2 regions of the Brevibacillus sp. NRS-1366 genome follow, and region 1 is predicted to be linked to the other one. Evidence: riboswitches for the same ligand, from Rfam matches in the RefSeq annotation. Region 1 holds a riboswitch; the other holds the start of a gene.

Region 1 (7,842 bases):
TAATTCCATTTCCGTGTAGAAAGAGTGTGGACTTGCCACAGCCATTGCGCCCGAGAAGGACACATTTTTTCCCCTCGGGAATCCCAAAGGTCACCCCTCGCAGGACTGGTCCCCTGCCACCTGGATACGTATAGTGCAGATCATTAAACGCCAATAACCACGAAGTCAAAACCCCCAACCTCCTGTCCACCACTCAAGCACAATCAGCATGATACACCCCGCTGCCGACTCCCATTCATATCGGGGTGAGCGGGAATGCGTATGCAAACTGAGTACGTCAAAACTATCTGAGAATCCTCTGGCTGCCATACCCTTGTACAGCGCTTCGTACTTGCGCATGGCCCGAACAAACAACTGAGTTGCCAGCATCCCTACATCACGCAGCATTGCTTTGAATCCCTGATGACCACCACGTGAACGCTGCGCAATCCACAATTGATAGGACGTTTGCAGCAGGACAAAGATAAAGCGGTACATGATCATCAATAAATCAGTCAGAATGGAAGGTATCCCGATCCGCCGTAATACCTGCAAAATTTCTGCGAACGGCACAGTAAACAAGATCAATGAAAAACAGCTAAGGCTTGCCATCGTCCTCCAAAATAGCACGGCCACCTTGTTAACAGCCGTAGGAGAGACATAGAACAAATAAGACCCGAGCTTCCATGATACCAGCACCTCTACTGATGGTGTTGCCACTCCCATTTTGATCCAATCAATCAATAAAGCAGGCAGACCAGCTACAAAAAAAGAAAGCGACAGCAGCAAAAACAGCAAATAGGAACGCACAGGGATGCGGGCATATCCAACGACCCACACCCCTATCCAAATAAAGACGAGCATTTGTACCAGCCAATGACCCAAGAGAACAAGCAGCAGCAGCACACTGCCGAATAAAAGCTTATGTTCTGGCGGCAGGTGCCTCAATTGATTTTGGTAGGAAAGGGAATCGAGCTGCTGCCAATTCATTTTTTCGACTTATCCAGCCGTCCCTTGTACAATCCCATCGCATATCCGATAACACCTGCACCCAATGCGGCTTGGACAGCAAACAACAGACTCTCTGTTTCGCCCCCTGGCGGCTCCAAAAGCGGCTGGAACCACGGCTCATATGTAGGTGAAATTTCCTTGATGGCTTCCTCTGCTGCACCATCGGCGCCACCGAATTCCGAATCCTGAACCAATAGCAGCGGCAGCACCGCTAGTACTACTACTCCCAAGAGTAACAGCCAGTTTAATCCCTTTTTCACAGCGATTCCTCCCGTTTTAAAAGCCGTAATTGGGACAGCTCTTTTGCATTGTAAGATTGCAACCAGTTCCAGACAAGTACGGTCAAAAGACCCTCACTGATCGCCAAAGGAATCTGGGTAAAAGCAAAGATGCCGGCAAATTTGGCAAACGAGGCGAGAACCCCACCCGATTCCGCTGGGAACGCCAGAGCCAATTGAATCGAGGTAACTACGTAGGTAGCCAAATCGGCCAAGGCCGCTGCCGCAAAAACAGCAAGACGTTGCCCGCCATTCACACGCATAATCAAGCGATAGATTCCGTATGCCACCATCGGGCCGACTACAGCCATGGATACGGCATTTGCACCCAGTGTAGTCAAGCCTCCGTGCGCCAATAGAAGCGCCTGGAACAACAACACCAAGCTGCCCAGAACAGACATCGCCAGAGGACCGAACATGATGGCGCCCAGACCAGTTCCGGTCGGATGTGAACTGCTCCCCGTCACAGAAGGAATTTTAAGTGCCGACAATACAAAGGCAAATGCCCCTGACACACCCAGGAGCAATTTCATTTCTGGATGTTCTTTTACAATCTTTTGGATCGAGCGCAACCCGAGAATAAAAAATGGCAAGAAGACTACCCACCAAAACAGCGCCCAGGAAAAAGGCAAATACCCTTCCATAATGTGCATTGCATGCCCTGTCTGAGGTTCATTCACTAAAAAATAAAAAACAAATCCGGCAATCAATAGGCATGTAGAAATGATCCGAGACCGATTCATTCGACTTCCTCCTTCTCTTTCTTCCTTTAACGTACGAATCGAATGTACAAAAAAAATCCCATCTACACGAAGACGAGATTTGCGCGCACAAAACAATAGACCAAAACCTTTCAGCCATATTGTCTCGTAATCACCGCTCCTTTCCGCGAAGGTAATCGGGTGTGGCTTATAGGTAGGTCTCCTGGCTTCCAGATCCATGCGCTCTTTGTCCTTCCCCATATAAATATGAGTGGTTTCCTTTCAAAGAGAACTCCCTGGTTACAGTGGCGGGACCGCTCGGGATTTTCACCCGATTCCCTGTTACCCTTTATGTTTCGCATATACATAAAGGCACCTAAGGCCAACGATATCAAATTTTCGGACAATAAATAATTGTCCACTTTCATTATAACCAAAAGGTGGGTAAAGAAAAAGAGAGGAAAACAAGGGAAGCGAGCCGAGAAGCTGCGCAAATGACAGCATCGGCTCGCTCATTGATTATCTGCTATGATTTTGCATCTACCCCAATTACTTCACTTATATGGGTAAATCCATCCCGCTTCATCAATTGCAGCAGCTTTTTATTGATTTGCTTGGCAATACCAGGGCCCTGGTAGATCATGCCGGTGTATACCTGAATAAGACTCGCACCTGCACGAATTTTTTCGTAAGCATCCTCACCCGTAAAAATACCGCCTACTCCAATGACGGGGACCTTGTCGCCCACTTCCTGATAAATCTCTTTTACCCAAGCAGTAGAGCGTTCTGTAAGTGGCCTTCCGCTCAATCCTCCTGCTTCTTCGGCATATCGATGAGCTTTGACCACTTCACGGGACAGAGTCGTATTCGTGGCAATAATCCCGGAAATGCCCTCCTCGACAGCTGCTTGCACCACATCCCGCATTTGCTCATCTGACATGTCAGGAGCGACTTTTAAGAGAATGGGTTTTCGCTTCACTCCGCGGACCTCCATCTCCGCGGCTTTTTCTCGCACAGTACGAATGAGCACACGCAAGCTCTCTGTCTCCTGCAAATCTCGGAGATTAGGCGTATTCGGTGAGCTGATGTTAATTACGAAATAATGTCCGTACGCATAGAGCATGTCCATGCACTTGCTATAATCGCTGGCAGCTTCTTCGTTCGGAGTCAGCTTGTTTTTTCCGATGTTGATGCCGATAGGAATGTCAGAATAAGCGTAGTCAATCAGGCGCTGAGAAGCCAAATACGCGCCCTGGTTATTGAATCCCATTCGATTGATGAGAGCTTGATGCTCAGGAAGGCGGAATGCTCGCGGTTTGGGATTGCCTGGCTGACCTTGCGGAGTGAGTGTTCCTACTTCCACAAATCCGAACCCTAAAGCACCCAAGCCATGGTACACTTCCGCATTTTTGTCAAAACCGGCAGCCAGACCTACCGGATTGGGGAACGTTAGGCCCCAGAGCTTTGTTTCCAAACGCTCATCTTTTCGTTGGTACATCATTTTCAACACACTTTTGCCTGGAGCCAAATCCTGCGCCAGCTTCAGGGCATGAATCGTCTTCTCATGAATCTCTTCTGTATCCTGCTGAAACAGATACTTTCGTATAAGCTGATACATCTGGTTGCACTCCTCGCTCCGTTTTACCTCATTGTAGAATACCACACTTTGTGTAAGGTGGGTAAGCTTTATACGTGATACATATTTCCAGGCTGGCAGGCAAATCATAACAACACCACCAATCATGGAGGTGAAAAGAGCCGCTATGAAAGTGGACGGAAAGATCGGGATTGGCCAAGCAATCATGATGATTATGCTGACAGTGGGAATCTCCAATCACGTAACAGTCATCCCCCTTTTGCTGAGCAAGGCGGGACGTGATTCATGGTTGGGTGTTCTGTTGACAGCTGTCCCTTTTGCCGTTTGGGCATGCCTCCTGTCTCTTATCAGCCGTCGCCTCAATCGCCAGTCTTTGCAATCATGGGTCACGCGTCATTCTAGCAAGTTCGTCAGTTACCTGCTGCTCACACCGATTATTTTCGCCTTGTATTTGATGGCACTAGTCAGCCTGATTGATACACAAACATGGACGACCGTGAACTATTTGCCCTATACACCTGAATGGGTGACAGCGCTGGCACTGATCATCTTTTGCGTAATTGCTGCCCACGGAGGGATTGCACCTCTCGGGATCACCTCTGGAATCTTACTGCCAGTTGTAGCAATCCTTGGTTTTTTCGTAGCCTTTGGCAATATTCCCAAAAAGGATTACAGCTTGCTGCTGCCGCTGTTTCAACACGGGGTCACCCCCATGCTTCACGGGATGGTGTATGTAGGTGGAGGATTTGTGGAATTGTTTATCTTGCTGCTACTCCAGCATCATGTGCGAGCACCTTTGCGATTGACTCACTACTTGATCATGGTATTCATCATTGTCGTGCTGACCATAAGTCCGTTGACAGGTGCGATCGCGGAGTTTGGACCTATTGAATCGACTCGTCAACGTTTCCCTGCCTTTGAACAATGGCGCCTATTGACTATCGGTAAAGATATCGAGAATATGGAGTTCTTTGCCATCTATCAATGGCTTTCCGGCTCGTTTATACGCATTTCGTTATGCTTCTTGTTAATCTGTGAGCTTCTGCAAATCCATTCTGCATCGAGGCGTTGGCTTCTTCTGATCATTTTGGGAGGAAGCTTGATTGCCGTTACCAGCCTCCCTTTTAGCGATATGGCCTTTGTTTCGTTTTTGTCAAAGGTGTATTACCCTCTCTTTTTGATCGTAATCGTAATCGTTACACTCTTACTTGCTGGCGTAGCCCTGAGGAGATCAACCAGACAGGAGGATACAGGGCATGAGTCGTGAAGCCGAATTACAAGAAGTCTTTGCTCATTGTGCAGATGTAAGCTTTTTGCGATTGGTTTCAAGTGATGATCAAACCATCCTGCCCATCTATTGCGAGGGGCTTGCTAATATCAGGCAAATGCACGAAGTCGTGCTTCCACAGCTGAAACACTCCCTAGGCAAGGGTGACATCCGCTCGCTGCCACTCATTCCTCTTATTGATGATCAGGAATATTGGGTAGAGCGATTATTTGCAGGAGACTTATTGCTGTTTCTGGGGGATTCTCCGCCTTTTACGTGGGATATTTCCAATCGCCCTCAACGGAATACAGAGGAAGCAAATACAGAGGTATCCATCAAAGGCCCCCGAGACGGGTTCGTAGAGGATCTTAACGCTAATGTAGCATTGATACGCAAACGACTTCGAACGCTTTCACTAGCTTGTGAGACGTTTACACTGGGAACACGCTCCAAGACCCGAGTCTCGATGCTATACATGAGAGATGCTGCGCCTTTAGACCTCGTGGAGTCTATGCGGGAGCGGCTTTTGGACTGCAAAGCAAAAAAAAACATCAACAGCGCCATTTTGGAACAAAGGCTGAGCGACCATACCTACTCCTTGTTTCCGCTTGTTGATTATTCGGGTCGTCCCGATTATGCCATTTACATGCTGTTTGAAGGAAAAGCAATCGTCATAATTGACGGTTCTCCTGTTGCCCTGATTGCCCCGGTCACCCTCCTGGAGCTGATCAAATCTCCCGAGGATGATCAATATCCGATTGTTTTTGTGTGGCTGGAGCGTATTCTGAGGTTGGGCGGAATCTTTATCGCTGTCTTCTTACCGGGATTTTGGATTGCTCTCACCTCTTACAATGTAGAAGAGTTTCCTTTCCAATTGCTTGCCACCATTTCTCAAGGGAGACGAGGCTTACCGTTCTCTGCCCCCATGGAGCTGTTCGGGATTCTGTTTATCTTTGAATTTTTACGTGAGGCGGGGGCTCGTCTGCCCAAAACAGTCGGGCAAACCCTCGCTCTGGTAGGTGCACTTATTATTGGCGATGCCTCCATTCGAGCAGGGATTACTTCGCCGTCTATGCTGTTCATCGGCTCGTTGACTGTCGTCGCTTCCTTTACCCTGATCAATCAATCCTTGAGCGGAGCCGTAACCGTTTCTCGTTTTGCTGTCTTTCTGCTCTCATCGATCTTGGGTATCTATGGCTTTGTGATCAGCCTCTTGATCATGGTCTACTACTTGTCTACGCTCACATCATTTGGAAGACCTTATGTGTTGAATCACTCTTCCAACTTTCTGATGACTCTAGTGAAAGTCTTGTTTCGTCCTTTGATCTACATTTTTAAACAAAACGGCAATAGCAAAGGAGGTTTGAAATGAAGCGGCGATGGATGGCAAGCTTCTTACTCCTTTTGTCTCTGACCTTTGTCAGTGGCTGCTGGGATCAAAAATCGATCCAGGATTTGAACTACCTGTCTGCTCTCGGAATCGACTATGTGAATAATGAATACGTCCTGTACGCGCAATCAGCAGATCTCTCGACTGTAGCCAAGCAGGAGTCGCCTGGTACGTCCAAACCACCCATTGTGGTTTCGATTGGAAGAGGAGAAACATTACAAGGCGCTATGGATAACATGCAAAAAAATGCGCAAATCCCTTTGTTTAGCGGCTTTGTGTCCACACTCATTTACCACGAACGCATGTTAAAAAAAGATATACTGCCTACCTTTGACATCTTGAATCGGTATGGACTTCTCCGCTACACAAAGTGGGTCTTTGGAACAAAAGAGCCGATTGCCGAAGTGCTCAGCAACCATTCGATTACAGGCTTTTCACCGCTAACCTCCCTTTTGCACCAACCGCAGGATGTGTATAAGCAGCGATCCTTTATTGAACCCATTCGGTATTACACTTTTATTTCCCGCTTTTGGGAGCCCAGCAACACCGTCATCATGCCGAACATATCGATCTATACGCAAGCCTGGAAGGAAAACAACAACTATATCTCCCGTCTCACCATTGATGGGGTTCATACGATTTACCGAGGCAAGTGGAACGGTTTTTTTCCTAGCCAAGACTTGCTGGGACTTCGCTGGCTAAACCCACATACGGAGTTTGCCGGGTTAATCATTCGTGAAAACAATAAACCGAAGGCGACGCTGCGCATTCTAAGTGTGCGGGTAGAAATTATACCTATACAAACAGGGGTGGACCCTCGTTTTCGCATTTTGGTTCACTTGAATGGGTTTGTTCGAGAAATAATGGGCTCAGTAAAGGCTGATTTCATTCAAAAGGATGCGGAAAAACAAATTGAGAAGCAAATTAGAGCTACGTTCTTGAAGGGAATCAAGGCAGGTACGGATCTCTATGGCCTTGAAGAAGCACTCTACAAACACGATTTGGGCGCCTGGAAGCAATTTGCCAAAGACCACTCCAGAAAATTGACAGCAGATGCACTCGCGGAAGTATCCGTAAACGTTCGACTTAGTGACTCCGGCAAGATGAAGCTGAATTGGTATCACTATCCGGACCACCTGCTCCCTTAAGCCTTTGCACAAAAAAACTGCCTGCCCATGCATGAAGGGCAAGCAGTTTTTCTTTTTATCCGCAGCTTAGTTTTTCACCAAAAGTACTTCTTCCACAGACGCATATGGGAGATTGTGCGTATCCGCAACGGCCTTGTAGCTCACTTTGCCTGCAATCACGTTGACACCTTTAGCCAGCGGCTTGTTGTCACGAATGGCTTGGGCGTAGCCTTTGTTTGCCAATTGCAGTGCATAAGGAATCGTTACGTTGGTCAATGCCAGTGTAGATGTACGTGCAACGGCACCAGGCATGTTTGCTACCGCATAATGGATAACTCCATGTTTTTCATAGGTTGGATTATCGTGTGTCGTGATGCGGTCGATCGTTTCGATAGAACCACCTTGGTCAATCGCTACGTCAACGATGACAGACCCTGGCGTCATTTGCTTCACCATGTCCTCTGTTACGAGACGAGGTGCGCGGGCACCCGG
Region 2 (7,842 bases), on a different contig from region 1:
TACAGGAGATTTTTGCCCATCATCTCACACCTCCCTACTATACCAAGGTAAGGTCTGTGCGGATGCTCGGTCCCGATTTTGGACTTTTGCGTGCTGTAGCTGGCATGATCCCTTCCGGACAAACCGAACTGAAGCCGGAGTTGCATACACATCAAACATTGGTGGCAACGAAAAAAGGCGAGACATGGCAAGTCACACTCTTTCAAAATACGCCTGCTCAATATCATGGCAGACCAGAATTAGTCGAACAACTTACGCAAGAGCTGAAAGAAGCGTTGAACTGATCTTTTTTGCAGCTCCCCTACTTGAGAATCATTAACTTCACATAAGAAAACATCCAAGAGCCTGTCATTAGCCCTTGGATGTTCATTTTATTGTTCATATTTTTTGACAGGTCCATCTTTCAACCCTACATAAAAGGCTGCTGCAATGGAGACCCCTACAACGATGAAAGGCGCATAGAAAATGAGAAAACTCTGCATCCCGATCCTCCCCCTCACACATGGTGATCTTCATTCCCGCGAACATAATCCTTATCAAATAGAAATAGTTTCATCACTAAATAGATGGACGGGATTAACAGGCAAAGTCCTGCTATAAAGGCAATGACTAATGCCACAGCCATCGCTTCGTTTGTAAATGAATCATACAGAGTCAAGTGCGGATACAGTAAGTATGGATAGTGTGACACTCCGTAAGCGTAGAATGCGAACATGAATTGTCCAACTAATAATGCGAGTGCCATCCCATAATTTCTGCGTCTCCAAATCAGCCAAACAGTTGCTGCGAACATCAGAGCGGAGAGGGCAAACAAGTACCAGACATCAATCATGCGGGTATAATGCTCCGGATTATGCCTTTGTGTCTCAACCATAATGCCTATTACCGTAAGTGCTAATGGCCCCGCCCAAATTAAAGCGTATTTTCTAAGCAGTTTCGTCGCTTCCCCATCCTTTGCTTTGTCGGCATACCAGGTTAAGAAGACAGCGGAAATGTACAGGACACCCGCGATTGCCAGGACGACAATGCTCCAGGTTAATGGACTGGTAAACAAACCTAGATAATCCAATACAGGCTCACCGTTTTCTAGGGAGACAAAGCCGCCTTCAGAGATTGTCAATACAACGGACAAGGATGCGGGAATCAGCAAACCTGCTGCCCCATACATAAAAGAATACCCTTTATGTCCGCGTGAACCATACGATTCAAACGCATAATAACTCCCTCGAACAGCCAGCAAAATAATCGAAATACTTGCTGGTACCAGCAGTATGGTACCGTAGTAAAAAGCGGTCTTCGGAAAGAATCCAACCATTCCGACGAAGAAGAATACTAGAAACACATTCGTAATTTCCCATACGGGTGATAAATACCGTTGGATGATGTGTGTCAAAATGTGCTGACGGCCTGTCAGTACACTATACGCATTAAAGAATCCTGCACCAAAGTCAATCGATCCGATCATGACATAACCGAATAGAAAAAACCAGAGTACGGATATCCCGAGAATTTCCAGATTCATGACCAATCCCCTCCCCGTTCAGCTTGACGATCTGCGATTTCTCGCTCGATCGGGTTGCGATGAAACATGCGACGGAGGACGATGACACTTCCAATCCCAAGCACGATATAAACCGCACAGAAGAGGATGAGCATGAGACCGACATGATCGCTTGTTGTTGCGGCTTCCGATACCTTCATATATTTGTACAAAATCCACGGTTGGCGGCCTACTTCTGCAAACCACCACCCTGCTTCCAGCGCGATAAATGATAGCGGTCCACCAGCAACGATAACGGACCGAAACCATCTTGAAGAGATGAATTTCCAGCGCTTGCTTTTGCCGATTACGTACACCGCCGATAGAAGAATCAGGAAGGTACCAATCGTGACCATGATGTCAAAGAGATAGTGGATATACAGCGGCGGTGTTTCATCCTTGGGGAACTCGTTTAACCCTGTTACTTCTGCAAACGGATTGCTATGCGCCAAAATACTTAATGCGTAAGGAACTTTGATCGCGTATTTCACTTCCTTGCCATCCGTCACACCGAATAGTACCAGTGATGCCCCTTTTTCCGTTTCAAAGTGCCATTCAGCAGCAGCCAATTTTTCTGGTTGATATTCTACTAAATATTTTGCGGAGAAATCTCCAATGAGTAAGGTGGCTATTGAGAATAGCAATCCCAATTTCATAAAAAGGTACATGGATTTTTTATGATAAACATGATGGGAGCCTTTCAATCTGCGATATGCCGCTATTGCCGCCAAAACAAAAGCAGATGTCATATAAGCAGATACAAGCACGTGCCCCACTTTTGTTGGCATTGCGGGATTTAGCATGGCGAGTACCGGTTGTATATTGACCAGCTGACCATCAACAACATCAAAGCCTCGTGGCGCGTTCATAAACGCATTCACGATTGTAATGAAAACAGCTGACATGGATGCACCGATTGCGACCGGGATCAGCAAGAGCAGATGCTTTTTCTGATCTTTAAAGCGATCCCATGTATATAAATAGATGCCTAAGAAAATCGCTTCAAAGAAAAACGCGAAGGTCTCCATAAAAAGGGGCAGCGCAATCACATTCCCCGCTAATTGCATAAAGTTTGGCCATAATAACGTCAGCTGCAAACCAATTGCCGTCCCGGTCACAACGCCTACGGCAACAGTAATGACAAAACCCCGGGCAAGTCGCCTGGCAAGCAGAATATAATGCTCGTCGTTCTTCTTAATCCCTACCCACTGTGCGATCATGATCATCAGCGGAACGCCGACGCCAATGGTAGCATAGATGATGTGGAACGTTAATGTAAGTTCTGTTAAAACACGGCTATAAAATACAGAACCCCCGACCTCCATGGCTTTCCCCTCCTCAGCCTCTGAATATACGTCCAATAAGTGACAGGAGCATAATGCCCGCAACGATAAAGCTGATCCATATCAGTTTCTTTTCGTGCGTTCGATACATAACACCACCTCCGTTAACCAGCATGGCACCTCGTGTTCGTCATTCGTTTTCATGAACAAATGTAATGACGCAGATCGTTTATAAGAGTGCTTTTTTTCTAATCACTGCTTCAGCTACAAGCAGGTTCAGCATCCAACATAACCATACCGCTATCGTGTAGGCTGTTCCATAGGAAAAATTGAATCCTTTGTGAGTAATAGCCACAATGATATAAATCGTCATATTCGCAAAGGAAAGAAAGAAGCTCCGGATCATCCACTCACTATGTAAAATCATGTTTCGTTTTTTGATATACCAATAACCGAGTATCGTTGTCCCGAGCCATAGCGTTTCCAGGATGAAAAACCCTGCAGTACTCAGCCATCCACCGGTTGCAAACAACGAGACGTAAATTCCTGGAATGAAATTTAGAATAATCGACAAGACATACAGTCGGCCATTCCACCGGTGAAATGATAATGATTTGACCCGGAATCTCTTTATGGCTCCTAAAGGACCAGTGAGAAGCGAAACAATAGCGAGAGCAATATGAGCACGAATCATAAACACCCATAACGATTGATTTGCCAGAATCTGATCCTTTTTCGAGAGAAATGACTGGAAAGTAGGATCAACCAAAAAATTTTTTGAAAATGTATGCAATACCCACATGATCGAGATGATGAAAAGGGTTATCCCGATGATTTTTTTCATCTTACCTATCCTCCCATTGATTGTTTTGATTTGGACCGAATCGGACCGGACCGTCCGGTTCAATGAATCTATCATATATTCTTGTGAAAGGGATTTCTATGGACAAGTTCTTAAATTCTTGTGACGAAAAAAAGAACCAAAGGAGGGAAGTTTACCTCTGGTTCTCTTCTGAGTAATGCTGCAACAGTGCTTTTACATGCGTAATGCTATGATGGATATGTTCATTATTCAAAGACAAGCGACTCGCCATCACTGCACCTTCCATCGTCGAAAACAAAAAGGAGGCTAATGAATAAGAATCGATGTCCTGTTTCAATTCTTTAGACTTTATACCCTCTTCAATAATCGCTTGAATAAAAAGCAAGGTTTGCTTATAGGCTTCGGCGGCTTTATCATGAAGCTCTGGAAAACCAAAATCGGTTTCGATCGCCGTATTAAGGAGAGGACATCCCCCATCCACAGGAGGATTATGAACAGCATCTTGATAAACATAAAACATCGCGATTATTTTATCTGTCGCTGTCACCTTAGATTTCGTTGCTTCTAAGAAGAATCTCCAAATAATATTCCCCGCATATTCAAATGAGGCAATAGCGATTTCATTCTTATTTTCAAATCGTCGATAGATTGCACCTTTTGGTAGTCCTGTAGCTTCCATAATATCTTGGATAGAAGTTTGACTATAGCCCTTTGTATTAAATAAGGCTAATGAAGTTTGAATAATAAGATCACGCGTCTCGTCTACCTTATTCATTAATTTTCTCCCCCGTATGAGTCATGTACCGTCTATTATAACTAAAAAGATAATCACTTTACATTGCGAATAAAGCTTCGAAACATCTATCAACAAAAGAGTGCTTGAGTTGCACTTGCTTGCATTGGTTAGAATGCCTCATCGTTAAACTGATACTTCCATCCGCTTGATAAGTTTGTAATTGTCCTCTTGGCCGGCTCGACTGTCTACCAATTGTTGGGGTAGGCTGGGAATGACTCTCGGCAGTCTCCCCGTCATGCTGATCGTGCTGTATTTCACCGCGAAAAGATGGAAAGATTCCAGGTTTACAAGAAAAGTTCTTCATCCCCTCGACACTCTTTGTATGTGCTCTTTGTTCGTCATGGGTGTCGTGCTCTTGCTTCGTTCCCTTTGACGTGTTTGGATAGCGACCACCGATCATTTCAATACAGCATCCTCAGGAAACAAAAAAATCGCCTCTGCCCTGTTTTTACACCAGGCATGGCGATCTTTTTTTTACGCTTCCACTTTACGCTTCTTCCTCAGCTCATACCGTTCCTTGGCCTTCTCGTGTTGAAGCTGTTCCTCCTCGGTTTCGGCGATAACGGCCGGGACGAGGGCTGGCTTCCCGTCTTCGTCGAGGGCAATCATCGTCAGGTAAGCTCGTGCAGTCATGCGTTTGGTACCCGTCAACAGATTCTCCGATTCGACCTTGACGAATATTTCCATCGAGGTACGATGTGTCCAGGTCACATAGGCTTCCAGATTGATCGCCTCGCCTGTTTTGATCGGAGCCAGGAAGTCAAATGAATCGCTAGACACTGTTACGACGGGCTTGCGGCAATGCCGCATCGCTGCAATGCCGCATCGCTGCAATGCACGCAATTTTGTCAACATAGGCCATCACTTTTCCACCAAAAATCGTATTGTGATGGTTTGTATCTGGCGGGAATACGAGATCAGTCAAAAAGGTTTGGGACTGCTGAACCGGGCAAGATTGCACAGGCATCTGGTCAACTCCTCTTGCTGTTATCATGATTGCGCAGCCAATCGGTCGCGCACTGCCTGTGTTGCTTTCACCATATTTTTCAAGGAAGCAATCGTTTCCCGATTCCCTCTCGTCTTTAATCCACAATCAGGATTGATCCAAAATTGCGAGGGTGGCAGCACTTGGAGGGCACTCGTCACCATCTTTTCCATTTCTTCGATGGTAGGAACACGAGGACTGTGAATGTCGTACACACCAAGTCCAATCCCTTTGTCGTATGTGCATGTCTCAAATACAGAGACCAGTTCTCCGTGACTGCGCGATGTCTCAATCGAGATCACATCAGCATCCAGTTCGCTGATGACATCCATGAAGTCATGGAATTCGCAATAGCACATATGCGTATGAATTTGTGTTGTCGGCTCGACGCTGGATGTCGCCAGGCGGAATGCCCTGACCGCCCAATCCAGGTAAGCTCTTCTGTCCTTTTGCTTGAGAGGCAGTCCTTCACGCAAAGCTGGCTCATCGACTTGAATCATGTGTATTCCTGCCCGTAAATTACAGGCGGTTTTACACAACGGGAGCCGTACGACTGGACCCAGCCGTTTTTCGTAAAAAGGAATCCTCCCAGCTTTTCCCCAAAAAATTCCACCATGTCGGTTCGTTCAAACTCGCCATGCACAAGCACATCGAGCCCAATCTCTTCTTGAATGCCGATCCATTCCTTAATCTGCTCCTGGATGAAAGTCGCATATTGCTCGGATGACCATTCGCCTTTTTTAAACTGTTGTCTGGCCTGGCGCACTTCTGCCGTCTGCGGGAAGCTGCCGATGGTGGTCGTAGGGAGCAGGGGAAGTTTCCACTTTTCTTGCTGGATTTGCTGCCGTTCCTGAAACGGAACCTGGCGCATAGGTGACTCTGATTCCAACTCTTTGAGCGCTTGCTTTAACTCGGAACGATTTCTTGCTGGTGACAGCTGCAAACGCAGGAGCGCTGTTTCCCCCAATTTTTCGTCTGCAAAGGCCAATGTCTGTTTGATTTCCTCATCCAAATCGCTTTCGCAAAGCGTCGTAACCGGTACGTGCAGCAAACTGCTCGACGCTTGCAGCCACAACCGCTCCTGTGGCACTAGCTCTATGATTTGCTTGACCAGCTCCCATTTTTCTTCGAGAGAGCAGCGCCAAATGTTCCGTCCGTCAATGATGCCCGCTGCCAATACCTTCCTACCTATACAAAAAAGGCATCTCCAACGATCAAAAAGAACGTTAGAAATGCCAAATAAGCACTGAGATCACAGCATCCTAACACCTCCCTATCTCCCGTAGGTTAAGCAGTGTCGTCGAAACAGGCAGGTCTCCTGACTTGAGGATCATCATCAGCAAACGCCTTCCCAATCCATACGGATCAGTGGCTTCTCGTTGTGCCGACTCCCCTCTTACAGTGGCGGGACCGTGTCGGATTCTCACCGACTTCCCTTTTCATCCTTAGTCGTGATTCATTACCAAGGAACCTGTTCCCACTCCTATGAAGTTAAAATTATGAGTGAGGTTGTACCAGTAGACTAGCTGGCAACATCCTTTTCATACAGTAACATGCAAACCATTTTTTGTCATGTCAAACTTTTTCTTCACAAGGATGAAAATTGAAAATCATCATCCGTAAGCGGCTCGACATTCAATGTCCGAACGTAGCCATTGCCTTTTTTCGAGAAGAAATCATGCTGTTTGGTTTGCGTGCGGATACCGTTTAGCACAATCGGATTGACTTCTTCCTCGGGGAAAAAGGGATCGAATCCCAAATTCATCAAAGCCTTGTTCGCATTGTAACGAACGTAAGCCAGAACATCCTCGGCGAGACCAATTTCGGTATACAGAGCTTTTGTATACGCTTCTTCATTCTGATGCAATTCTTGTAGAAGTGCATACAGCTCCTCTTTTACCGCGGTTTGCTCGACTACGCTCAGGCGTTGGTACACTTCCTGGGCAAGAACGCCTACATAGAGTCCGTGAATGCTCTCATCACGTACAATCAGGTCAATAATCTCTCCGCTGCTCGTCATCTTGCCTTGGCCAGCCAAAAAGAGCGGGTAGAAAAAGCCGCTGTAGAACAGATAACTTTCCAAAAAGACAGAAGCCACCATCGCCATGTACAGATCCTTCTCCGAATGGATCTCCTGGTAACGACTTGAAATAAGGCTTGCTTTTGTTTGCAGGTAAGGATTTTGTTCAACCCACGTGAAAATATCATCGATTTCCTCAGTAGCAGCCAAAGTAGTAAAGATACTGCTGTATGATTTGGCGTGGATTTGCTCCATCATTCCCATGAAGGCAAGGACGGCTTTTCTTTGCAGCCCATCTACATGCTCCATGATTTTGGGCATACCTACTCCACCTTGTACCGTATCCAGCAAGGTAAGTCCCCCGAGTACCTTTTTGTATGTATCCCGTTCTGCCG

What was found. Region 1 has a riboswitch for cobalamin ahead of ACIFQN_RS14980 (energy-coupling factor ABC transporter permease). Riboswitches for the same ligand answer to the same signal wherever they lie in the genome.
Region 2: it holds a riboswitch for cobalamin, as region 1 does, so the genes downstream of both, ACIFQN_RS17420 (5-methyltetrahydropteroyltriglutamate--homocysteine S-methyltransferase) here and ACIFQN_RS14980 (energy-coupling factor ABC transporter permease) in region 1, are expected to answer to the same signal.

The regions. Positions count from the first base shown of each region.
Region 1 is NZ_JBITPN010000021.1:151,293-159,134, forward strand. It holds gene ACIFQN_RS14965 (energy-coupling factor ABC transporter ATP-binding protein) at 1-169, opposite strand, end outside; gene cbiQ (cobalt ECF transporter T component CbiQ) at 166-969, opposite strand; gene ACIFQN_RS14975 (energy-coupling factor ABC transporter substrate-binding protein) at 966-1,250, opposite strand; gene ACIFQN_RS14980 (energy-coupling factor ABC transporter permease) at 1,247-2,011, opposite strand; cobalamin riboswitch at 2,166-2,364, opposite strand; gene ACIFQN_RS14985 (quinone-dependent dihydroorotate dehydrogenase) at 2,496-3,587, opposite strand; gene ACIFQN_RS14990 (GerAB/ArcD/ProY family transporter) at 3,733-4,833, shown strand; gene ACIFQN_RS14995 (spore germination protein) at 4,823-6,205, shown strand; gene ACIFQN_RS15000 (Ger(x)C family spore germination protein) at 6,202-7,371, shown strand; gene ald (alanine dehydrogenase) at 7,438-7,842, opposite strand, start outside.
Region 2 is NZ_JBITPN010000022.1:163,038-170,879, forward strand. It holds gene ACIFQN_RS17385 (SgcJ/EcaC family oxidoreductase) at 1-284, shown strand, start outside; gene cydS (cytochrome bd oxidase small subunit CydS) at 372-482, opposite strand; gene ACIFQN_RS17395 (cytochrome d ubiquinol oxidase subunit II) at 497-1,522, opposite strand; gene ACIFQN_RS17400 (cytochrome ubiquinol oxidase subunit I) at 1,519-2,865, opposite strand; gene ACIFQN_RS17405 (DUF2306 domain-containing protein) at 3,053-3,667, opposite strand; gene ACIFQN_RS17410 (TetR/AcrR family transcriptional regulator) at 3,819-4,421, opposite strand; partial or broken gene ACIFQN_RS17415 (acyl-CoA thioesterase) at 4,917-5,409, opposite strand; partial or broken gene ACIFQN_RS17420 (5-methyltetrahydropteroyltriglutamate--homocysteine S-methyltransferase) at 5,433-6,610, opposite strand; cobalamin riboswitch at 6,719-6,917, opposite strand; gene nrdF (class 1b ribonucleoside-diphosphate reductase subunit beta) at 7,016-7,842, opposite strand, start outside.